One region of the Sediminitomix flava genome, then DNA from elsewhere that is predicted to be linked to it. Evidence: riboswitches for the same ligand, from Rfam matches in the RefSeq annotation. Region 1 holds a riboswitch; the other holds the start of a gene.
The links. Region 1 has a riboswitch for cobalamin ahead of BC781_RS10260 (TonB-dependent receptor plug domain-containing protein). Riboswitches for the same ligand answer to the same signal wherever they lie in the genome.
Positions count from the first base shown of each region.

Region 2: linked by a shared signal. The riboswitch ahead of BC781_RS14495 (DUF5074 domain-containing protein) and the one ahead of BC781_RS10260 (TonB-dependent receptor plug domain-containing protein) in region 1 are both predicted to bind cobalamin.

Region 1 covers NZ_QGDO01000002.1:762,223-774,463, forward strand. Annotated here, with positions in the region: gene BC781_RS10230 (DUF937 domain-containing protein) at 1-687, shown strand, start outside; gene BC781_RS10235 (nicotinate-nucleotide adenylyltransferase) at 761-2,206, opposite strand; gene BC781_RS10240 (NAD-dependent succinate-semialdehyde dehydrogenase) at 2,622-3,986, shown strand; gene BC781_RS10245 (anaerobic sulfatase maturase) at 4,212-5,525, shown strand; gene BC781_RS10250 (thioredoxin family protein) at 5,660-6,337, opposite strand; gene BC781_RS10255 (TlpA family protein disulfide reductase) at 6,356-6,862, opposite strand; cobalamin riboswitch at 7,041-7,238, shown strand; gene BC781_RS10260 (TonB-dependent receptor plug domain-containing protein) at 7,361-9,535, shown strand; gene BC781_RS10265 (DUF6580 family putative transport protein) at 9,609-10,205, shown strand; gene BC781_RS10270 (bifunctional adenosylcobinamide kinase/adenosylcobinamide-phosphate guanylyltransferase) at 10,202-10,705, shown strand; gene BC781_RS10275 (Dph6-related ATP pyrophosphatase) at 10,711-11,454, shown strand; gene BC781_RS10280 (Dph6-related ATP pyrophosphatase) at 11,454-12,098, shown strand.
Region 2 covers NZ_QGDO01000003.1:683,815-696,055, forward strand. Annotated here, with positions in the region: gene lpdA (dihydrolipoyl dehydrogenase) at 1-269, shown strand, start outside; gene fsa (fructose-6-phosphate aldolase) at 476-1,129, shown strand; gene BC781_RS14475 (DUF7935 family protein) at 1,252-1,773, opposite strand; gene BC781_RS14480 (ATP-binding response regulator) at 1,997-3,661, opposite strand; gene BC781_RS14485 (ATP-binding protein) at 3,887-7,579, opposite strand; gene BC781_RS14490 (condensin complex protein MksE) at 7,563-8,126, opposite strand; cobalamin riboswitch at 8,389-8,570, shown strand; gene BC781_RS14495 (DUF5074 domain-containing protein) at 8,714-10,090, shown strand; gene BC781_RS14500 (hypothetical protein) at 10,119-11,018, shown strand; gene BC781_RS14505 (TonB-dependent receptor) at 11,092-12,241, shown strand, end outside.

The DNA.
Region 1 (12,241 bases):
ATCGATTCAGAATTAGATGAAGCACAGCAAATCATGACAAGTACGGAAGAAGAACTTCCAGATCATGTGAAAGCTGTAGAGCAAGAAATGGAACAGGAAGTTCAGAATGACATCAATATTGATGGTGTTCCTCCTGAATTCGGCATTCGTAATGCACCAAGATCTACCAGTAGTAGCAGTAGAAAACGTCAGAAAGAAAATGGTTTCCTTCAAAAGACCCTCGCTGCATCTGGAGTGGCAATTTTAGGTATTTTCGTATGGACAACCTTCCTCAATAGCCCATCTCCTACAACAGATTTCTCTGAAGATGAATTTAAAACAAGGGGTGGTCAGTCTGCTAAAAATCTGGTAGAAATTGAGTTGAAAGACGGTACTGACATGCTTATCGGAGAATCTAGTGTTGAAAGCCAAATGCTAAACTTCATCAACGACTACAATCCTAATTTGAAGGATATGGCGTTCAAAGTTAGTGGCGATGTATTAAGACCAGATAGCAAGCAGCTCAGTAATATTGCTTCTATTCTGAAGTCTTACCCAGATATTGAAGCAGAAGTGATCGGGAATACAAGTATGGCAAATGATGTAAAACTTGGACTGATCAAACAAGGAGTAAGCGAAGATAATATCAGTGTTGGTAAAGAAACTTCACAATCTGATACATTCTGTGTCATTAGATTGAAAAAGTAAAGAGTAGTAAAATCCAAAACTAAAAAAGGATCTTTCCGCTAAGAAAGATCCTTTTTTTATATTCTTTGAATACCTATTCTAGATTCATTATTGGTTTTGGCTTAGGGTATTGGAACAGACATTTTTCTTTGATCTGCTTCACAATAACATCAGGAATCATCTCTTCCCAACCTTCTTCATTATTCTGAATTTTCGCAATGATTTCATCTGAGATAATATGAAGGTGTTCAGTGTTACAGCCTTCCAAATTCTCAATCTTGTTCATATCCTTCATCGTTTGGAAGAGGTTTTTCAGATGAGGAGACAAAGCAATGTCATCGCCTGTTAGGATTAACGAATTGTCTGTACCTTCAACTGTTCTTCTGTATGATGGATAAACAAACATCTTCACATTTCTACCGAACAGATAACCGAATGCCTCTAAGATTCCACCTTTCAGATTCTTGTAATACTCTTCGTTAAAAATGTATTCAAGGTTATAAACACCAATTGTAACCCCAATCTTACGACCTCTCGTAAATCTTGAAAGGTAATTGGTCAATCTATAATATTCTTGATAATTAGAAATCAGTACGGTGTGTCCCATCGAAGTCAATAAATCGACTCTGTCAAGGAAATCTTGCTCATCAATATCTTGATTTTTAACTCTGAGGTTATTCAGTGTCAGCTCCGCAATAGTGATGATATTATCTGGATCAACGTCTGGCTCTTGTTTAAACTGCTCCAAGCTTCGCTCCATCATATCAAGATTGATATGTGTGATTGGTCTGAAACGCCCTCTCAATACCAAAATGTTCTTTTTATAAAGTACATCTGCTGGCATCATTAAATTACCATCAGGGCCGAACATTGTCGCTTTTGACAAACCATGCTTCACAAGTTTCAAACTGAAAAGACGGTTATCAATTTTAAAGTCAGGACCTGTAAGTGAGAAGAAGTCTACTTGAAGTTTATGCTTATTCAGCTCATCCATGAAAGAAAGCATCAGTTCTTCAGGATCATTTGAGTGATAGAAACAAGCATAAATAAGGTTGACACCTATAATACCGATTGTTTGCTGTTGAATGATAGGGTCATTATCCTTCAATTTTACGTGAATCACACAGAGGTTTGGTTCGCTTTGTGGCGTGAGTTGAAACTTCAAACCGAGCCAACCATGTCCTTCATTTGTTCTGTTGTAGTTTAGTGCTTCTATAGTATCGGCAAAAGCAAAAAATCTAGTGTTTGCTGCTTTTTCTGGAAGACGCTTTTCCAAGAGCGAATACTCTCTGTGAAGCATTTTTTCCAATCGGCTTTGACAAACATAGCGTCCGCTTTTTTCAGGACCATAGATGGCATCCGAAAATGCCATTGCATAGGCTGACATTGTTTTCGCAATCGTTCCCGAAGCTCCTCCTGCCTTAAAAAAGTTGGCAGCAACTTCCTGCCCCGCTCCGATTTCGGCCAATGAGCCATAAATTGTGTTATCAAGGTTTATTTTAAGTGCCTTATCTTTGGTTGACAACCTTTTGAAGTCCATGTGCAATACGGTAAAACTTTCGAATTTGGGATCTGTACGACAGTAAAGTAGTCGAAATCTTATTAATAAAACAATACTTCTACTGCATAGATAGTATCGCAAAAATCCCGCAAAACTACATAGGTAACCAAACTTTTATAGATTGTGTTTTATCCATAGAGTTAAGCTCAAATGAAAATATTTCGACAAGACACCGTGTTATCAGAAACATTATCAATGCTTCCGCACAGTCTGTGATATTCTCATAAAAAAAACTTCTTTCAAATATGAAAATGTTAGTTAAACAAATATGATAATTCACAGTTTATCTGTGAACCTATTCTTTTATAAGATTTCAAGAATAAATTTGTAGAAATTTTACAGCAACACGGCGAAATATAACATTATAACAGTTCAGCATTAACGACTAACATTTATGAAGTTTGAGAGTATAAATCCTTTCACTGGAGAAAAAATAGCCGAATATGATAAACTAGATGAAGTACAGCTATTAGAAAAACTGGCAGACAGTGAAACCGCATTTCCGCTTTGGAAGCGTAAAAGCTTCTCACAAAAAGCTGAATTGTTTCAAAACTTAGCATCTATTCTTGAGGAGCGCAAGGAGCAACTAGCCGAACTCATAAGTTTAGAAATGGGAAAGCTAAGAGAGGAAGCCGAAGCTGAAATTCTCAAATGTGCTCTTGTATGTAGATTTTATGCAGAGAATGCTGCATCATTTCTACAAGCAAAAGAGGTAACGAATGAACTTGGGTTCAACTATATTCACTACGATGCCATTGGCGGTATACTTGCAATCATGCCTTGGAATTTTCCATTCTGGCAAGTTTTCAGATTTTCAAGCCCGGCTCTAATGGCAGGAAACGTAGTACTGCTAAAACACGCACCAAATGTATTTGGCTGTGCTCAAATGATTGAACAATTATTTGAAGAAGCTGGCTTTGAAAAGGGCGTCTTTCAGTCTTTGATCGTTGATGTAGAAGAAGTTGAAACAATCATGGAGCACGACCACGTACAAGGTGTTGCACTTACTGGTAGTGAAAAAGCTGGAGCCTCTGTAGCTATGCTTGCAGGTAAAAATATAAAACGATCTGTTCTAGAACTTGGAGGGAGTGACCCTTTCATTGTAATGGCTGATGCAAATATTGATACAGCAGTAAAAGTGGCTGTTCAATCTCGAATGTCAAATGCAGGACAGGCTTGTATAAATGCCAAAAGATTTTTGGTAGCCCAAGAAGTTTATGATGAATTTGTGAGAAAGGCAAAAGCAATTATTGAAAAATTGAAAGTTGGAAATCCTCTTTTAGCTGATACTAACTTTAGCTGTCTTGCACGTATAGATTTGGCCGAAAACCTAGAAAGACAATTGGAAGAAAGTCTGGAAGAGGGAGCAAAACTTGAAATTGGAGGAAGAAGAGATGGGACTAGTTTTGAACCTACATTGCTTTCAAATGTGAAAGATAACATGACCGTCTTCAGAGAAGAAACATTTGGTCCTCTGATGTGTGTCGCTCAATTTGACACCAAAGAAAGAGCGCTCCAAATTGCGAATGCTAGTGAATATGGGCTTGGTGCTTCTGTTTGGACTTCAGACAAACAAACAGCCATGTTCTTTGCTCAAAATATAGAAACGGGAAATGTATTTATTAATAATCTCGTAAAATCTGACCCTAGATTTCCTTTTGGAGGAGTAAAACGTTCGGGTTATGGACGAGAATTGGCTGAAGAAGGAATTAAGGAGTTTGTAAATATCAAACGTATCTTCGTTCCAAAAGACTTGTAATTCTTATTTCACTAAAAATACAAACAGCTCTGAAATCAAATTTTCAGAGCTGTTTTTTTATAACGTTACTCTATAAAAGATAATAAATTTTAAACATTATTACTTCTTAAGTCTTTTTCGTCTTTTGGGATATTTTTTTCGTCTTTCAGAATACAGATCACACACTATAAAGTGGACATTTGAAAAATAAACAAAACAACCTTGAACCTAAACGAACAAACGCACATGACTCAAACATTTGATTTTCTCACTGCAGAAAAAGAAATAAATCAGAGTAAAGCCCATTTTCATGTGATGGCAAAACCAATAGGCCCTGTTTGTAACCTAAAGTGTACCTATTGTTATTACCTAGAAAAAGAAAACATCTACGAAGACAAAAAATCAACGCCAAAGCATTTCAAAATGCCTAGTGCGATTTTGGAAAGATATATCAAAGAATATATTTCTTCTCAACCCATAGAAAATCCAGTAGTTCAGTTTACGTGGCAAGGTGGAGAACCTACCCTACTCGGAATTGACTATTATGAAAAAGCTATTGAGCTACAAGAACAATATTCGGATGGTCGAAAAATCGAAAATACCATCCAAACCAATGCAACTTTAATCGATGAAGAGTGGGCTAAGTTTTTAGCTAAACACGATTTCTTGGTGGGAGTTTCTATTGATGGCCCTGAAGATTTACATGATTGTTATCGCGTAAATAAAGGGGAAAAAGGCTCATGGGATCGTATCATGAAGTCTATTGAACTATTGAAAAAATATAATGTACGCTTCAATACACTTACAGTAGTTCATAGTAAAAATGTAAAGCACCCTTTGCGTGTTTACCGTTTCCTCAAACATATTGGAAGCGAATGGCACCAGTTTCTTCCTGTTCAAGATCGTCATGCAACAGATGAAAAAGCTCTTCTTAAACAAGTAGCTGATGATTATGCAGGTGAAACACAAGTAACAGAAGAAAGTATAAAACCTGAAGAATGGGGTAACTTCCTCAATAAAATCTTTGATGAATGGGTTCGTCAGGATGTAGGAAAAATCTTTGTTCAACAGTTTGACATAGCGCTAGAAGGTTGGGTCGGAAAAAATCCATCTGCCTGTGTTCATGCCAAAACTTGTGGAGATGGCGTAGCCTTAGAACACAATGGAGATGTTTATACCTGCGATCACTATGTTTACCCTCAGTTTAAACTAGGAAACATTAGAGATAAAAGCTTTACCGAGATGGCAACATCTCATGTTCAAAGACAATTCGGTAATAAGAAACAAGATAGTCTTTCATCGCAATGTAGAAACTGTGATTATCTGCAAGTTTGTAACGGTCTTTGTCCAAAACACCGTTGGAACAAGACCAAAGACGGTGAGAACATTGCCTATTTGTGCGGAGGTTACAAAGCATTCTACAAACACATCACGCCATACATGCATACCATGAGAGAACTACTCAAATTGAGAAGAGCTCCGGCAGAAATTATGGAATTAATCAAACTGCGTGAAGCAGAGTTGAAACGAGAGAAAAAGAAGCTGAAAAAAAGCATTTAAGATATTTATTATAGTTGTTTGTTTAGCATTTGTTATGAATCCCCTCAGACTTTGTTTGGGGGGATTATTTATTTAAAAAAATAGAAGCCACCCCTAATTGAGATGGCTTCTATTTTATAAGTTTGAAATAGCTTTTAAGCTTTAGCTGTCTTGATTGAACAACCAATTGCTTTAGTAGTTTCTACCTCTACTTCTTTACCTTCCAACAATGCATTTACTGCATTTTCAAGATACTTTTCTGTTACTTTACTAGCATCTTTAAAGTTATCATCAATTGCTCCGATGTATTTCACAACTAAGCCCTTATCCTCTTTTTGCAATACATAAACGTGAGGCGTTTTCTTTGCTCCATACTGCGGATAAATCTTTTGTCCTTCATCCATCAAATATGGGAAAGTGAATCCTTTTTCTTCAGCTCTTACTTTCATCAACTCAAAAGAGTCTGCCTCTTGTACCGTTGGGTCATTCGGGTTGATCGCAATTACTGGATAACCTTTCTCCTTGTAAGCTTTGTCAAAAGCTACAATTCTATCTTCGTAAGCCTTAGCATAAGGACAGTGATTACAAGTAAAAATCACTACAAATCCTTTTGTATCAGGATAATCAGCCAAAGAAACCATTTTATCATCAATGTTTTTTAGGCTGAAATCAGTAGCTACATCACCAATTTTGTAACCTTCTGCTGCTGGAGCTTCGGTTGACATGGCTACAGTCTTTTCTTCTTTCTTCTCTTCTTTAGCTTCCTCTGTTTTCGGAGCTTGGCAAGCTGCAAAGAAACTCACAGCCAAAACCAACATTAGATACTTTTTCATTTTTGTGTAGGAAAAAATTTATTGAATAATCTCACTAAGTGTTTGTTCTAATTCTTCTTTTGAGAATTCTTTTTCAAAGAAATACTGCTGATCTCCTTTCAAAATCAAAGTTGCAGGAATACCCCCTGTCCACTCTTCAGAAACCTCATTGATCCATTTGTTCATGGCAGGATCATCCAACAACACAACTTCTGCTTTTATCCCTTTCCTTTCCATAAATGGAAGTAACTTATTATCAATCTGATCGGCAAAATCAAGACTTACTAAAAGTAGGTCTACATCATCGGCATGTGTGTCTACCAATGCATTGAAATGTGGCAATTCTTTAATACAGGGCTTGCACCAAGTAGCCCAGAAGTTAATCACCTTCACTTTATCATTTTTTGGCTGATAATATGCTTCAAGGTCTTCAAACTTTGAGAATACTTTTACTTCTTTAACCTCTTTGCTTTGCTCGCTCTGACATGCTCCCAAGAGTAATACTGAGAAACATAAAACTACAAACTGATACAATCCTTTTTTCATACTTATAGTATCTGATTTTTTCTACCGAATAATACCACTTTTTTAACTATTTATAATCAAATATGTTGAGGATTTAGAACTGACAACACACACATTTAACAGCATTTACCAATTATAAGATGACAATAATCTCTTAATTAAATAATATTTTCATTCTCATTATTCCCAAAAAGTTGCTTAAACTTGCAACGATTATGGTAATGAGTCCTTTTCACAAGTCCTCATTTTAAAAGGGAATCCAGTGTAAATCTGGAACTGTTCCCGCAGCTGTAAGCTCTAACATAAGCTTTAGACAACAATCCACTGTTCTAAACAGAATGGGAAGGAGTCCTAAAGTAGAGTAAGTCAGAAGACCTGCCAAAATCATTTTTCTAATCAGAGCTTTCGGGTAAAAAGCAATGAGGAACATGAATTTTGGGGCAGATTTTCTTTTGCTCTTATTTCCTTCCTGTATACACTTACCAGAAAGTTCATAGTTAAATTATTCACGCAAATACTATGAACACTAAAACCAATTGGACAAAAAAACTGTCCTTATCATTCTTAGCACTAGGAGCAACTACATTATCCAGTTTTGCTCAAGACAGTGATTCACTCCAAACCAAACAACTGAATGAAGTTGTAATCTCTGCTTCAAAAATTTTGCAAGCCCCAAATGAAATAGGACGAAGCATAACAGTGCTCAATAGCAGCGATATTCAGAATTCGATTTATAATAATGCCGCAGAATTACTTTCTCAGCAAGAAGGTATTTACATCGTCGGAACAGGGCAAAATCCTGGTTCATTGCAAAGCATGTATCTGAGAGGCGCAAACTCAGAGCATACAAGTATTTTTATTGATGGGGTAAGAATTACAGACCCTTCTTCAGTCGATAATGGAATAAACTTAGCAGAGCTTTCTTTAGCCAATATCGAACGTATCGAGATTGTGAGAGGATCGCACTCCACACTTTATGGTTCTTCAGCGATTGGTGGTTCAATCAATATAATTACCAAAAGAGGTGGAAAGAAAGGATTAAGTGGTAATGTGAGTGCCGAAGCAGGTACTTTTGGGGAGTCTACAAGTCAGTTTACTGAAAATATTGCGTTAAACTACTCTTTAGGTAATGGCTTTTATGCTACTGCCGAACTTTACAATACGAATGTAAAAGGACTTGACGCCACTGTAGATACCGTGAAAGCGGATATTTTCAAAAACAGAGATCAAGACAACTTCGACAAATTGGATGTCATTGGTAAAGTAGGTTATCAAGACAATAAATGGGATGCTTTCATTTCTTATAAGAAAACAGATCAAATCTCCGACATTGACGACGGTGCTTACAGAGATGATGATAACTACACTGTAGATTTCAAAAGAGATTTGATCAACTACCAATTGGCATACAGATTTAGTGAAAAACTAAACTTAAACTTTGTTGGTGGCTATACAGATATGTCACGTCTTGCACTTGATGATTCATCAGTTGTAGATACAGAAGGCAATACAGATGGAACATTTTCAAGTAGTGAATATGAAGGAAGTGTTCTGAATAATGAACTTCAGTTAAGATATCAAAGTGATTTCATCTCACTTATTGCAGGTTTATCGAACTACAAAGAAACGATGACGAGTAGAACATATTATTATAGCTCTGCTTGGGATTATAAATCTGAAAGTAACTTGGATTCATTAGGGATTGAAGCGACTATTAACAGTGCCTTTTTACACACTACCTTAAACGGAGGATTAGTTTCCAACTCTCTTAAAGGTTTCAATTTAGCTCTAGGTGGTCGATTAAATGACCATAGCACTTTTGGAAATAACTTCACTTACGAAATCAATCCTTCGTATAAAATCAATAAAACATTAGTCTACGCTTCTTACGGAGCAGGTTTCAATGCTCCGGCATTATATCGTCTTTACTCTCCAAATCAAAACTTCATTTCGGAAGTCACAAGGGGTAATCTTGATCTAGAACCTGAAACTTCTACTTCTTTTGAACTTGGTGTGAAACAGCAAATAGGTAAAAGTACAGAAATTACAATCTCTGCATATCAAACCGTTGTTGACAACCTTATTGAGTATGTGTATTTGTGGGATAAAGAAATTCCTATAGAAGAGCTAGGCAATGACTGGATGAGAAATGACAGCAGAGGGGATACATACATAAACGCTGGTGAGCAAACTAATAAAGGTATTGAAGTAACACTAAGATCTCAGTTATCAAATCAACTTCTTCTTACCGGGAATTTCAGTTATACAGAAGGAGACTTGAAATACGACCCTAGCTACTCTGATTTTACCAATGACTATTATGTTCAACTTTACTCAACAGGTGACTTCCTCACCAAAGAAGTTGAAGTAAACGGCTTAGTTAGAAGATCGAATACATTCAATGCAAGTCTAACATATATCCCAATCCAAAAACTAAGATTATCTGCAGATATCAGACACGTTGGTAGAAGAAATGACATTTTCTACGACAATAGTCTTGGCCCTTGGGGTGCATTGGGTCAAAATGAAGTTGATAGCTATACACTTACAGGATTCACAGCAAACTATAATATCATGGATGGATTGAACGCTACATTACGCGTTGACAATTTGTTCGATGTAGATTATCAGGAGATCTATGGCTACACCACTAGAGGCCGATCGTTCTATCTCAGACTTAATTATTCTTTTTAATATATAACCCCTATGTAGGGCAATTCCTTTGGAGTTGTTCTACATTTTTTTTACACCAAAGACACATAAAATCATGAAAAAACAAATCAATATCCGCTTTCTTGTTTTACTCTGTATCATTCTATTTGTAGGCATATGGAGAATTACTTTTAATGGCAAAGACGCTGGTATTTTAGCCAACTTCACTCCAATTGGAGCAATGGCACTTTTCGGAGGAGCTTATTTTCAACAACAATGGAAAGCATACCTTTTCCCTATCCTCACGTTATTTGTCAGCGATGTAGTCATGATGACAACCTATTATGCAGAATATAGTAATGGCTTACTTTACGGCGGTTGGTACTGGACTTACGGAGGCTTTTTCTTGATGGTCTTAATCGGGAAATGCATCCAAAAAGTGAGTTTTAAAAGTGTCATTATTTCTGCAATTGCAGCAGCCTTAACCCATTGGATTGTTGTCGACTTTGGCGTTTGGCTCGGAGGTGGAACAGACGTAACCACAGGACTTCCTTACACAAGAGATATTCAAGGACTTATCAAATGCTATACACTAGCCATTCCTTTTATGAAAAGCATGCTCATGGGTAACTTCATTTTTGGAGCCATCTTATTTGGCAGTTTTGAATTAGCTCAAAGACAATTCCCTGTTTTAAAGCTCTCTAGATCATGATCTACTACATCACAGGAGGTGAACGTTCGGGAAAAAGTAGCTATGCTCAAAATTTAGCTTTATCCTTAGCTGACACCCCATTTTATGTGGCTACAGCAAGACATTGGGATGGTGATTTCGAGAAAAGAATTCAACGACACGTAGCCGAACGGGACGAACGTTGGACGAGTATTGAAGAAGAAAAATACTTAGGTAATTTGAAGCTCGAAGGTAAAACTGTAGTCGTAGATTGTGTGACACTTTGGCTAACCAATTGGTATTTGGACACAAAGAATAATGTGGAAGAAAGTCTAGAAAAAGGAAAAATTGAGCTAGAGAAACTATTTGCTCAAAAAGCCAATATCATCATTATTTCCAACGAAATAGGAATGGGAATTCATGCACAAACAGAAGTGGGAAGAAAATTCACTGAATTACAAGGATGGATGAATCAATTTATAGCAAAACGAGCAGATAAGGCTATCTTTATGGTTTCGGGTTTACCAATGAAATTGAAGTAAAGAAAATGATAAAATCTATATTTAACTGGAGCGGAGGAAAAGACAGTGCCTTAGCATTACACTACATTTTAGAAGAGAAAAAATACGATGTTCAAGCCCTCATGACTACGGTTAGTGATAAGTATGATCGTATTTCAATGCATGGTGTTCGTACCTCAATCCTTAGAGCACAAGGCGAAGCTATCGGATTACCTATCAAAGAAATCAGACTGCCAGAAATGTCTTCTATGGAAGTGTATGACAACACCATGAAAGAGGTAATGACAGAACTTCAGAAAGAAGGAGTGACACATAGTATTTTCGGAGATATTTTCTTGGAAGACCTAAAGGCGTACAGAGATGAAAAACTGGCTCAAACAGGAATGACAGGACATTATCCGCTATGGAAAAGAGATACAACAGAGCTTGTTCATGAGTTCATCGATCTTGGTTTTAAAACTGTAGTTGCTTGTATCAACTCAGAATTGTTGGACAAAGAATTTGCAGGCAGAGTCATTGATAAAGACTTTTTGAAAGACCTTCCTAAAAATGTTGACCCTTGTGGTGAAAACGGAGAATTCCACACTTGTATCGTAGATGGACCAATCTTCAAAAATCCATTGAAATATGAGTTGGGTGATGTGACTTTCAGAGAATACAAAGCTCCCGAAAAAGAAGACGATGCAGGCTACAGTTCTCACGACAAATCTCATCCGAAAAACGATAAAAAATCAGGTTTTTATTTTTGTGATATTATCCCCGTTGAATAATGGAATTAATTAGTTCTTGGAGTGGAGGAAAAGACAGTTGTTTCGCTCTTATGCAAGCAGTTAAAGAAGGGCACGAACTAAAAGTACTTCTAAACATGATGAATGAAAATGGTAAAATTTCTCGTTCGCATGGTCTGACACCTTATCTCCTCAATCAGCAAGCTTCAGCTATCAACAAACCACTTAAAGCAGTTCCAGCCTCTTGGGCAGAATATGAAAAAAATTACATCAAAACGCTTCAAGAACTAAAAGCTGAACATGATGTAAACGCTGTCGTGTTTGGTGATATTGACCTAGAGCCACACAGAGAATGGGAAGAAAAAGTTTGTAATGCCGCATCGCTAGAAGCCCTTTTACCGTTATGGCAACAAAGCCGTAAAGAATTGGTCTTCCAAATGATTGATAGCGGAATAAAAGCCATCATCACCTCTTGTAATACGACGATGGGCGAAAAATTCTTAGGCAGAGAAATCACAAAAGAATTAGTGGCTGAGTTGGAAGAAATGGGAATAGACGCTTGTGGTGAAAATGGAGAATATCATACCGTAGTGGTAGATTGCCCTCTATTTTCAAAACCCGTAGAATTACCAGAATATACCAAAGTACAGCATCAAGATTATTGCTTTTTACAGTGGGAAAAATAAAACGGTTCTTCAGATTTGAATATACCATTATTTAAATCTGAAGACTTTTTCTTTTTAAGTACTCGAACAAAAAAATAAGTGAGACTATCCTTAGAGTTTACGAAGTTATCTAAGGTTTGATAGATGAAAGCAAGAGTCTTCAG
Region 2 (12,241 bases), on a different contig from region 1:
TCTCTTTTAGAGCTTCAGGTAGAGCTGTAGCAAGTATGGATGTAGATGGTTTTGTAAAAGTAATTGCAGATGAAGCCACTGACGAAATTTTAGGAATGCACATGATTGGCCCACGTGTTGCAGACTTGATTTCTGAAGGTGTAGTCGCGATGGAATACAGAGCGTCTGCAGAAGATGTTTCTCGTATGTCACATGCTCACCCTACATTTACGGAAGCAATTAAAGAAGCTTGTTTGGCTGCTACAGAAGACAGAGCACTTCATGCTTAATGAGAATATGAATTTTTGAAAATTATATAAGCTGTCTTTTTCCCAAAAGGCAGCTTTATATTTATTATAAATTGGATAAATTTAAATTAACCTAACTTATATAACTTGCGTAATTCAAAGTAGAAATACCTTATTATATAAGTTGGTGAGATTGATTTATCCATAGGATTAATCAAAATCAACACAGACTATTAAACCGTAACATTATGAAATTTTTTATCGATACAGCTAATCTTGAGGAGATTAAGGAAGCACACGCATTAGGCGTATTGGATGGAGTTACTACTAACCCATCGCTAATGGCAAAAGAAGGGATTGTAGGTGCTGAAAATATCAAAGCTCATTACAAAGCAATTTGTGATATTGTGGAAGATAAAGTTAGTGCTGAAGTTTTATCTACTTCTTATGAGGAGATGATTAAAGAAGGGGAGGAGTTAGCTGCAATCGATCCAAAGATTGTTGTGAAAATCCCAATGATCAAAGATGGTGTTAAGGCTATCAAATATTTCTCTGATAAAGGAATTCGTACTAACTGTACATTAGTTTTTTCTGTAGGTCAAGCTATTTTGGCTGCAAAAGCTGGAGCAACTTATGTTTCTCCATTTATTGGTCGTTTGGATGATATCTCATCTGATGGTCTGCAGTTGATTGAAGATATCGTTACTGTTTATGGTAACTTCGGATTCACAACAGAAGTTCTTGCGGCTTCAGTAAGACACGTCATGCATTTGGTTGATTGTGCTAGACTAGGAGCAGATGTTGCAACTTGTCCATTGAACGTGATCAATGGTTTGCTGAAACACCCACTTACTGATAGTGGACTTGAGAAATTCTTAGCTGACGCTCAAAAGTTATCATAAAATAGGTTCCTCTCTCGATTTGGGAGAGGAATTTCTTTTACATTAAATTTAACTATATGCGAAAAGGAATAAATATTCATAAAAAAAGGTTGTCTTAATTTTAAAGACAACCTCAAGAATGTTTAATAAATCTTTTTTACCTCTTTCTTTAACTCGGAGAGGGCTTGATCAATAATTTGAAATTCTGATTGAATGATAATTTCAAATACTTTTTTGCTCAGTTCATAAGCTGATTGATCAGATTTCAATTCTTTTCCTGCTTGATTGATAAGAGCAATAGTTTCTTCAGTTCCTTGCTTAATTAAAGCCCAAGAGCCTTCTTCTAAATATATTTGCTGACTACAATTATAATTGTATTCATTTCTAATCTCATTCACTAAAACAGCTTGGAAATCGCTCACAGTATCTGCACTACCATTTAACCTCATGATAAGATTATTTGGAGTTATTCTTTCCAAATAAAGGGTCATTCTTTCATAAGCCTGTAAACGGAGTTCCGTAATTTGCTCTTTCGGAGAAGCATTTAACTTTTGAAGTTCACTAGCAACCTGCTTTTCCATCATTGTTTTTACAACTAGAAACATCCCATATACAGCCAAGGCTGCAGGTAGACTCATCTGCACAAAATCCAACATTAACTCCATGGTCATTGTCATTTAGAATATTACAAAAAATTCAAGTCCGAATATAATGAATCAAAAAGTAAATATGTCTATGCAGAACTAAAGAATTATCACTTCTATTTCATTTATGAAAAATAAATAATTGAGTTAAATAGAAAAAAGTTAGTATAGGAAGTCTTTGTTTATAGAAATAAAAAATGCTCATACCTTTCAGCATGAGCATTTTCATTAACTATGTATTTTATTAAACGATAGTGCCTACTTCGTTTAAGATCTCAATCTTATTTCTTATTAAGCCCTTGAGTTGAATGAGTTGTTCTTTTACTTCATTTTGAAGTTGAATTAAGTCAGTTTTATTTAATTCATCTCTATCAACTTGATTTAGTTTATTGATAATTAGCTTTTGATTTAAAGTCTCTAAAGTGCTTTTCATGCTATGTCTAATGAATGAAATCACATCTAGATCTTTATTTGTGATAGCAGTCAATAAATCATTTTCATAACCATCAAATTCTTTCAGCATCAAACTTAATAAAACTCTGTAATCCTCTTTATTATCAATAAATAAGACATCTAATGTTGAAAAAATGTCAACATCATTCTGTTTTGGAGTTTCTACTTTTGTTGCTTGTTTCTTTTTATCTTCGTTATGAAGAATGAAAATATCTTTAAGCTTATCAGGATCGATTGGTTTAGGTAGATAGCCATTCATTCCCGCTTCTTCATATTTGTTTTTACTATGCTCATAGGTGTTGGCCGTAACCGCATAGATTGGGACATTCTTTGCGAATTCAGAATCTAACATTCTGATATCTTTTGAAACTTCATAGCCGTCTTTACCAGGCATTCTAATATCCATCAGAATGACATCGTATATATTACTTTCCAGAAGTTTCATGCATTCTTCTCCTTCAGATGCAATATCAAGCTTAATTCCCCAGTTGGAGCAGAAGCCTTTCATCAAAAATTGATTTGGTCCAATATCTTCAACATATAGAACACTCAAATCTTTAAACTCTTCAGAGGATTGATTTTCACTTTCATCGGAAACAATTTCTTCTTTTTCTTCTTCCAGGTCATAAGGAAGTTTTATGATGAATGTTGTCCCTTCTGCTTCTTTACTTTTTAAGTCTAGAGTTCCGTTATGGAATTCAACTAGATTTTTCGTGATACTAAGTCCTAATCCTGTACCTCCAAATTTTCTGAAAGTAGATTTTTCAGCCTGTCGGAAAGGTTCAAATATTTGCCCTTGCATATCTTGTGGAATTCCGATACCAGAGTCTTTAATCTCAAACTCTAGAATAATTGTATTCTCTTTTCTTTCCACAAGTTTCACCATAATACAAACTTCACCTTGTTCAGTGAATTTGATGGCGTTACTGACGATATTATTTAGGATTTGTGAAAGTCTAGTTTCATCACCTTTAATATTTTGAGGGATATTAGAATCAATGAAAGTGAAGAATCTGATTTGTTTATCTTTAGCTTTTGGCTCAAATAGTTTTTGAGTTTGTTCGATGAGCTGATAAATATTAAAGCTTTTTGATTCTAGTTGTAGCATCCCTGCTTCTAACTTCGATAAATCTAAGGTGTCGTTTATAAGACTTAATAATTTATTGGAAGAATAAACCAATGTATCAATGAGTTCTTTCTGATCGTCTCTTGGAGATTTACTTTCAAGTAAATGCGCCATTCCAATAATGGCATTTAAAGGAGTTCTCAATTCATGAGTGATCACAGATATATACCTATTTTTCTCAACGACTGTACTTTTAACTTCTTGTTCCAGTTCTGAGATTTTCATTTGAAGGGATTGACCTGAGTTATTATTCTTTTTCAATAACTCATTTTCAGTTTTCAATTCCTCAATTTCTTCGATTAGAGTATTAATATCTTGTGCGTACTTCATTTGTTATGAGCTGGCGTTTAATTGATATTACTAATCTATGATCATTACCAATTTTTCATTTGGTTAAGGTAATGAGGAACTTACGGATGAAAGGATTTTGGTTTTGATCTGTTTTGAGTTAGAAGAAAAATGAATTTTACAGTGTAATTTTTATTGCTCTTAAAAAGAAAACGCTTTATCAGAAAGAACCGATAAAGCGTTTTTGAGCTATTTCTTATTTGTGACTTAAGCTTCCCCAACAAGTTTTATTACATTCACTTTATTGGTTTTTGTATTTCGGTCAAGTTTATAAACGTGATGATAAATTAGAGGGTCGTTTTCATTTGGCGAACCAAAAATTAATCTTACGTTTTTATGATTTGTAAAATCAATAAGTTCTCTCAGATAACGATCAGAGAGTTTACCCACTTCATCAATCATACAATGCACTCTGTAGTCATCGTTATTCTTGAAAACATTTTCCTTGAAGACATTCAGAAGTGTAATGTAGATCATAGATTTTACAAGAACATCTGTTCCTTCAGATCCTACGTTCGATAGTTTTTCAACCCAACCAGTATCATTGTTATTTTCAGCTACTCTAAACTGTAATTCAAAGAAATCATCGATTTTGATGTATTTTGAATTTGTTTGTTGAATTTCAGCATTCAAATCATTCAATAACTGAATTGATTTTTTATTGGTAACACTATCGGCTTTTTCCTTGAAGAAACTAGCTTGATCGCCAAAATTAAACTTACTATCCAACTCTTTGGCTTTCATAAGTAGCCCTGTCAATCCTGAAGTTTTTTCCTTGAATTGGAGTTTAACTGACTTAACAACACCGACAAAGTTGGTCTGCTCAAAATGATCATTGAGTTGTTTCACCGTCTCATGAATAGATTTATTCACCTTAGAAATATCACCCACTTCTCTAGTGATGTTACTAATAAGTCCGCTGTGTTGTTTCTCAACTTGTTCCTGAACATTCTCAATCAGATCGTTCTCAATAAATCCCCTTAGCGTTTTGTCTACGAAGAAGAAAATAGCCCTTTCGTCATCTTGACCCGTGAGAATAGGGAATTTCATTTCATTCGCTTTTTGGAATTTACTGGTATAGCTTAGAACTTCTTTGGTGAATTTAGCTTGTATTTCACCTTTTCTAGCAAATTCGCCTCTGACTGTGGACAATAACTCACTTACCGTTTCTCCATGTCCTATAACCGTTTCATGGGCTTCTTCAATGAATTTGATCAAACTGAAATAAGGACTCATCTCTTCAGATTTGAAACGGTCAAATTCGTTGAGCTGTGTTTCTAGATTTCGAGATTCATTTTGTAAGGTCTGAACTTCAGCTTTAAACTGTGCTCGCTGAGCATTCAGTTGTGTCTTTTCATCTTCAAATCGGTCAAGAATAGCTTTCAATTGTGATTCTAATTCTTGAGTCTCGACTTTAAAAGCCTCTTCCTTGTCAAAATATTGTTCCTTATTAACTTTATATTCAGATACGATTCCTTTTGTACCATCAATAAAGTTAAGCTTCTGAAGAATCGAGTTGATGGCTTCTTCTTCTTTTTGGAGCTGTTTTGTATCGACTCCTTTTTCACTTAAAGCTTCTTTCTTACGTAGCTCTAAACTCTGTAATCTGCTAATAATGTCAGCTTCATACTTCTCTTTCTGAGAATCAAGAGTGAGGATAGCTGAATTTTGCTGCTGTAAGATTTCAGTCGAAAGTAGATTGTATTGATCTTGTGAGGAAATTCGATCATTCTCAAATTTTTGCTTCAGCTCATTCTTTTTTTCTTTTTGCTCAGAAAGCTCACGCTGTGAAACTGAAATTTTTGAATTGATTTCCTCTAAAGCACTTTCTTTTAAGCTTGAAGACTCCTTTTCAAGTTGTTCTAAATCAAGAATAAATTCTTTCTTTTTTCTTTCAGCTCTCGTCTTTTCATAAGGTAAATTTTCCTCATAGTCCTTGACTAGCTTCTTGTATTTTTGCTGATATTCTTGCTGAAGAAGGTCATGCTCTGATTGGAAATCAGATTGAAGTTTTAGTTTCTCTTCATGAAGTGCTATTAATTCTTTCTCTGCTTCTTCTAATAGATTAGAGTAATCCGTAAACTGAATTTCAGAACTATTCAGCGAAGACAGATCAAGTTTTAACCCGAAGAATCCCTCTTCTTTATTATTGAAAGTAGGGGAAAGGTCTTTTTGTAAAAGAATTTCTTCCTTAATGAGTTTGCCAATATTTTGTTTCCAATCTTCAACATTCTCATTCAAAAACTCCCAAAGAGAGCCTTCATACTTCTTGATTTTTGCTTCAAGTGATTCTTTAGCGTTTTTCTTTTGAGAAATCTGTAAGTCAATTTTCTCTGAGTTAGATTCAAATTGAGCTTTAAGTGCCTTTAACTGAGATTCATTAAGAGCTTTTAGACCTTCAGCCTCTTTTCTGAAAAGAAGAATATTTTGTTCAATATCCTTGAGCTGAGCATCAAGTTTCTGTATTTCTTTTGAGATCAGATCAAAACGTTCGCTACTGAAATCCTTATGAGTGATTTGTGCTTTTTCCTCATTTAAGGCTTGAAGCTTTTCTCTTTTTTCTTCAATATGTTGTTCAACAGAATCCCTGTCTTTTTCATATTCTGACTGAAGTTCTTGAATCTTCTCTTGCTGTTTTTCTTTTAACTCTTCAAGACGATCAATAAATGAAGATTTAAGATTGATTTTCTCATTCTCAATCTCTTGTTGGTAAGCACTTCTTTTCTGACGTAAACTTGATTCTTCTTCAGAAAAACGTTGTTCTACTTCCTTAACTTCAGCCATCAAAGTTTCTTTAATACTTTGATGATGGCTAAGTTGATCTTTTAAAAGTGTTTCATTTTGATGTTCCTCTAAAATACTTTCAATAGAAAAAACACCTTCACTACGAATAATCTCCGCGTATTTTTTACGCAACGATTTAATGGTTTTAAGGTGGTTTTTAGGAACACCAATTTTTTGGTTGATCAATGTTTTTTGTTGGTCAAAGTAGTCTTGCTTTTCATGAAGACTATCTTCAATTCCATTTAAAGCTTGTTGCGCTTTTTCAAGGTCTGCTTTAAAAACAATGGCTTTAGAACTGGCAGATTTTACTTCTTGTCCAAGCTGAATAGCAACGTTTTCAAGTTTGGATTTTGTTGAAATGAATTCGTCATGTTGAGAAATAAGCTCTTCCGCTTTAGGTTTATATTTCTCGAAGTTGAGTAAATCTCTTCGTGTATTCTCAAATTTTGAGATTTGACGACTGATGACCTCAAGCTCAATTGGACGAACATTTTCTTCTGCAATAGCTTCAATAATTGCTCTTTTTATATAGTCAGAGTTGAGACTAGAACTTCTGAAAATATTAGCAATTGCTTTTGGAATGGTCGTTAGCTTCTGACGCTTGATTGAAGTCTTACCATGGAATAATCCATACTTTTGATATTCTCTTTTTTCAGTTGCACCATAGATGATATTTCGTACATCGGCATATCTTCTGATCTCATCGGTAAAACTGATTTCTCTAGCTTCCAGATCAGCAAAGATGTTTTCTAAACTCTTGGCTTTACGGTCTTTTATGAAGAAATCTTTTTCATATGGCGCATCGATAAATCGAAACTGAAGTCTTCCTCCTTTTTTATAGAGGAACAGACATACATTATTTGTCTCAGTATGAATTTCATAGATCATGTAAGACCCAAATTCCTCGAAATAATACTCAGAAAAAGATTGCTGATTTTCTTTGATTCCTAACTCTCTCTTTTCAGAAGTAGGGTGATAGAAAAAAAGAATAGCTCTCAGAAGGGTTGTTTTTCCAAAACCGTTAGAACCTACAAAGTGAATATTACCTCCAAGACTCACCTCGGAATAGGGTAAAGATGAGCTATTTATGAATACAATTTTATTTAGATACCTCATCGTCGTCTGTTTGGTCAATATCAATCAATAATACAATTTCCTCTAAAAAGTGATATGCAGAAAGTACTTTATAAGTCTCTTTTTCTGTATCGATCACTTCAAAAAATCCTAGTCTTTTCATCTCCTCAGCCAAGTCTCTCACCTTATCAATGATTGACGGATCTTTTTCTCCAACAATCCTCTTGAGTTGCTCAAAAAGGTTTGCATCAGTTTTACAGCGGTGCACAATATCAGTAATCTGAAATTGACTTCCTTCAGAGAAGGTAGCATCATATGATGAGAAGAATGCAAGTCTATCAATATATTTATAGAACTTTTCTACCTTTTCTCGGAGTGTTTGTCGCTGTTCTTTTCGAGAGAAGTAAAAAAAATTATTTCCTCTCTCTAGTGTAAAATTTAAGGGTAAAAAATAATCGTAAAAATCTTCGAAGTTGTCATCAATCTCATTGTATAGATTTCTGATCTCACTTCGACTACTATTAGCGCTTATGAAATTACCTCTACTCAGAATCTCAAAAGCCCTTGTGATATATGTATTATGTCTCATTTCAATAATCGTATTCTCGCAAAAAGAACTGCAAAAATAGTAAAAAATGAGGATTATTTAGATTAAAAAAAGTGTCTGATAAGCTTAAAAAAAGTTTATTTCAGAAATGTATCTTTTCAATTCTCAAAACTGAAAGTGAGATCTATTCATGTTTTTGTAAAAAAGACAATGAAGTCTCTTGTATGTCATAATCAATAATAAATATTCATATATATCACTTTCTTTAGGTGATTTAATCATCTTGTTTCACTAACAAACTTTTATATCTTTGCCCAAGTTTGGTGCTCGAGAGAGCTAAGAGGGAATTAGGTGAAAGACCTAAACTGTACCCGCAGCTGTAAGCTCATTTTTAATTTTGTTGTTAAACCATTGTCTACAATGTTAGATGAGAAGGTGACAAAATGTAGAGTAAGTCAGAAAACCTGCCAATCTTCGAAACAGTGCTTTTACTTTCGGGAATAAAAGTTTTAGTGCAGCTGAATATCAATAGTTTATTTTATTGATTGAAATACTGTACTTTTTTAGCCTTCCCTTTCTATTTGCCCCTGTTTCTGTTGTTTAATGTTATTCTAAATAATTAGCTAGAAATGAACAGAAATCTTTTTAATCGTAAAGGAATTATTGCAGGTCTTATGGCCCTAAGTATTTTTACTTCATGCGAGTCTGATGATGAAACTCTGAGAAAACCAGATTCTATTGAAATTACAACTCCAAATGGTTCTTCTTCAATATTTCCAAGTGAAACATTAGAATTTGTCGGAGAGGTTAGTGACGCTGATTTTGTGAACTGGTATCTTGGAGATGCACACATGAGTGACTCTTCTTCTTTTACTTATACTTTTAACGAAGTAGGTGACTTTAGAGCTTTATTCTCTGCTGGTTATACAGGAGCAGATTCTCTAACGGCTTACAGAGATATTACAGTAAATCCTTTTAATGGTTTTATGGTATTGTCTGAAGGAAGTTTCGGTGCTCCAGGTTCTGAAAGTTTCACGTTTGTAAATACAGATAGAGAATTAAAAATAAATGGTGTTTTTAATGCCCAAAATGACGGAGCTGAAGTAGGTAGTACTTTACAATCTGCTGTAGTTTCTGACAACTATATATATGCCGTAGCTCAAAATGGACCTAATTTAGTTAGTATCATTAATAAAGAAGATTTGACTTTAGAGCAAGGTCTAACAAGCTCAGAGTTGAATTTTGGCGAATATATTTATCCTACAAATATTACTTTGGTAGATGATGCTAAAGCTTATGTTAGATCATTTTATTATGATGATTTTTATGCAACTCACAGTGCAGTTTTCGCACTAGATTTAACAACGAATACTCTATCAAAAGTTGATGGTGTACACGCTAATTTAGGCCAAATGCAAATAGTTGGGGATGAATTGTTCACAATTGAAGGAGATGTATTATACATTACAAATGTAACTTCAAATACACTAACAGAGACTGTAGCATTAGAATCTGTAGCGACAACTATGGTAAAAGATAGCCAAGATAACTTGGTTGTAGTGTTGACAGGAGAGAATTCTAAAGTCGTAAAAATTAATGCTGCATCTAGAAACATTACTGAAACCATTGATGCTCCTGAAGGTGTATCTTTTGCTTCAGGCTCTAAAAACGCATACACTACAATAAATCCTTCTACTGATGCAGTTTATTTCATTCCTTATACTGCAGGAGATTGGGGTGGAACAATCACTAACAAAATGTATGAAGTGAAAGATGGTGCTTTAAAAGAAGCTTTTGATATATCTAACTGGTCAGATGATGAGGCTGGTTTCCCATATGGTGAAATAGCATTTGATGAAGCTACTGGAAATTTGATGATCACAACAATTAAAAGCTATGGAGAATACGATTCAAATGCTTTGTTCTTTGTCGACCCATCAACAGGTTCTGTAGTTAAAAAATATGCTGGTGTAGGTGAGTTCCCTGCTATGGTTCTTCCTTTATAATATTTAGAATTCTAACAAAGGCTTCTTTATGACTAAGTTTTCAAAGTCAATCTATTTTTACATGCTACTACTCTTTGGGGTAGTAGCATGTGATTCATCTGCGGTAGTTGATGAAGATGAGGATGAAATTACTCCTGAACCTATTTATTCTACCTATATCACTGATGTTTTTGATTACCAATATGGCCCAGGTCAACATGCGCGAACAAGTGCATTGGGGGCTGATGGCTCAAATTTTATTGATAATTCAAACGAATATGTACTTCTTGGAGGTTGGGGCGGATATATTGTAGCTGGTTTTGATCATGAAATTGAAAATCAAGAAGGTTATGATTTTGGTGTATTTACTCAACCAGGCGTAGGCTCAGAGCCAGGAGTGGTTTATGTAATGAGTGATACAAATGAAGATGGTTTACCCAATGATGGTGAATGGATTCAATTGAAAGGCAGTGAGTATGAAAATGCTGAGACTGTCCAGAATTATGCAGTAACATATTATAAACCGAACGAAGGTAAAAACATCTCTTGGGAAGATAATCTAGGTAATCAAGGAGAGTTGGTTGCTGAGTTTGGTGATGGTACTCACGCTTGGTGGTGGGATGAAACTAAAGAAGAAGTTACTTTTGAAGGTGTTAAACTTCCAAATAGTCATTATCAAGTCGGGCAAAGTTGGAAAAATTATGAAGATAGATTTTTCTGGGGATATGCAGAGAATTACCAAGGAGAAGATCATGATGAATCCTTAAGAGCAAATCTGTTTGATATTTCAAATGCAGTAGATGCTAATGGTAATAAAGTAGAACTGTCAAGTATCAAATTTATAAAAGTACAAACTGGAGTGTTTCAAATTGCAGGACATTTCAATGAAATATCTACAGAGATTAGAGGTGCTTTTGATTACAGAATGCTGTTGGATACTGAAAACTAATTTTTTTAAGCGTTTATTTTCTAGTTAGCGGATGATTTTGAAGGGTATACGATATCGTTATTTACTTTTTTTTGTGTCAATTTTTACTTTAGGTTTCAATACAAATCTACTTTATGCACAAGTCTTAGATTCTGTATTGTACCTGGAAGAAGTGAATATCGTTGATGTATCAATCCCTGAACGAATTAGTTTTAAGACTACCTATATTGAGCCTGAAATTATTGAAAGTAATCTAACTGCTAGTTTAGGTGAAATGCTGAGTCTGAATACTCCAATATTCATTAAAAGTTATGGGGTTGGTGGAACACAAACACCTTCATTTAGAGGAACAGGAGCTAGTCATACACAAGTGTATTGGAATGGTGTGAGTTTAAATTCACCAATGCTAGGACAGGTAGATTTGTCACTTTTCCCTGTTGCATTTTCAGATGAAGTAGTCGTCAATTATGGTGCTTCTAGCTTGATGCATGGAACAGGTGGATTGGGAGGTGCTATACAAATGAACTCTAGAGTTGTCATGGATGGTGTTCCTCATGTTCTCGTTTCGCATACAGCTAATACATTACAGAATCATATTTCAAATGCAAGTGTAACTCTTGGCTCTGAGAAACTTCAGAGTACAACTAAAGTGTATTATAAGGATGCTAAAAACTTATTTGATTTCGTAAATCCTTTAGAGCCAGGTTCTCCAACATGGACAAATGAAAACTCTGCACATCTTCAGTATGGTATTCTTCAGGAGTTTTCGTTTAGGCTTAGAGAAAATGAAACATTCAGTTTTTATACATGGTATCAGACGAGTGAAAGGGAGTTACCTCCGAGTATGCATACCGAACAAAGTTTTGCATGGCAAAGTGATGAATCTTTAAGGTTTTTAGGTTCGTGGGATAGAGTGGATGAAAAAAAGTCTTTGAGTTTGTCAACTTACTATGGTAAAGAAAATTTTTATTATCAGAAAGATATAAGTAACGATAACTTTCCTAAAATTTCTGCTTCAGATACAGACAGCTATTCATTCCAATTACATGGAAAAAGTAGTTTTCATTTGAGCGATAAACTTGATTTAAGGTTTGGTTTTGACTATCAATACGATAATCTGAATAGTACAGTCAGAGAAGGAGGCTCCCAAACCAAAAGTAATCAATCAGATCAAAACATATTCGATCTATATTCGGGAGTAGAATGGCTCCCAAGTTCCAACCTGAGTATGAGTTTCCTAGTTC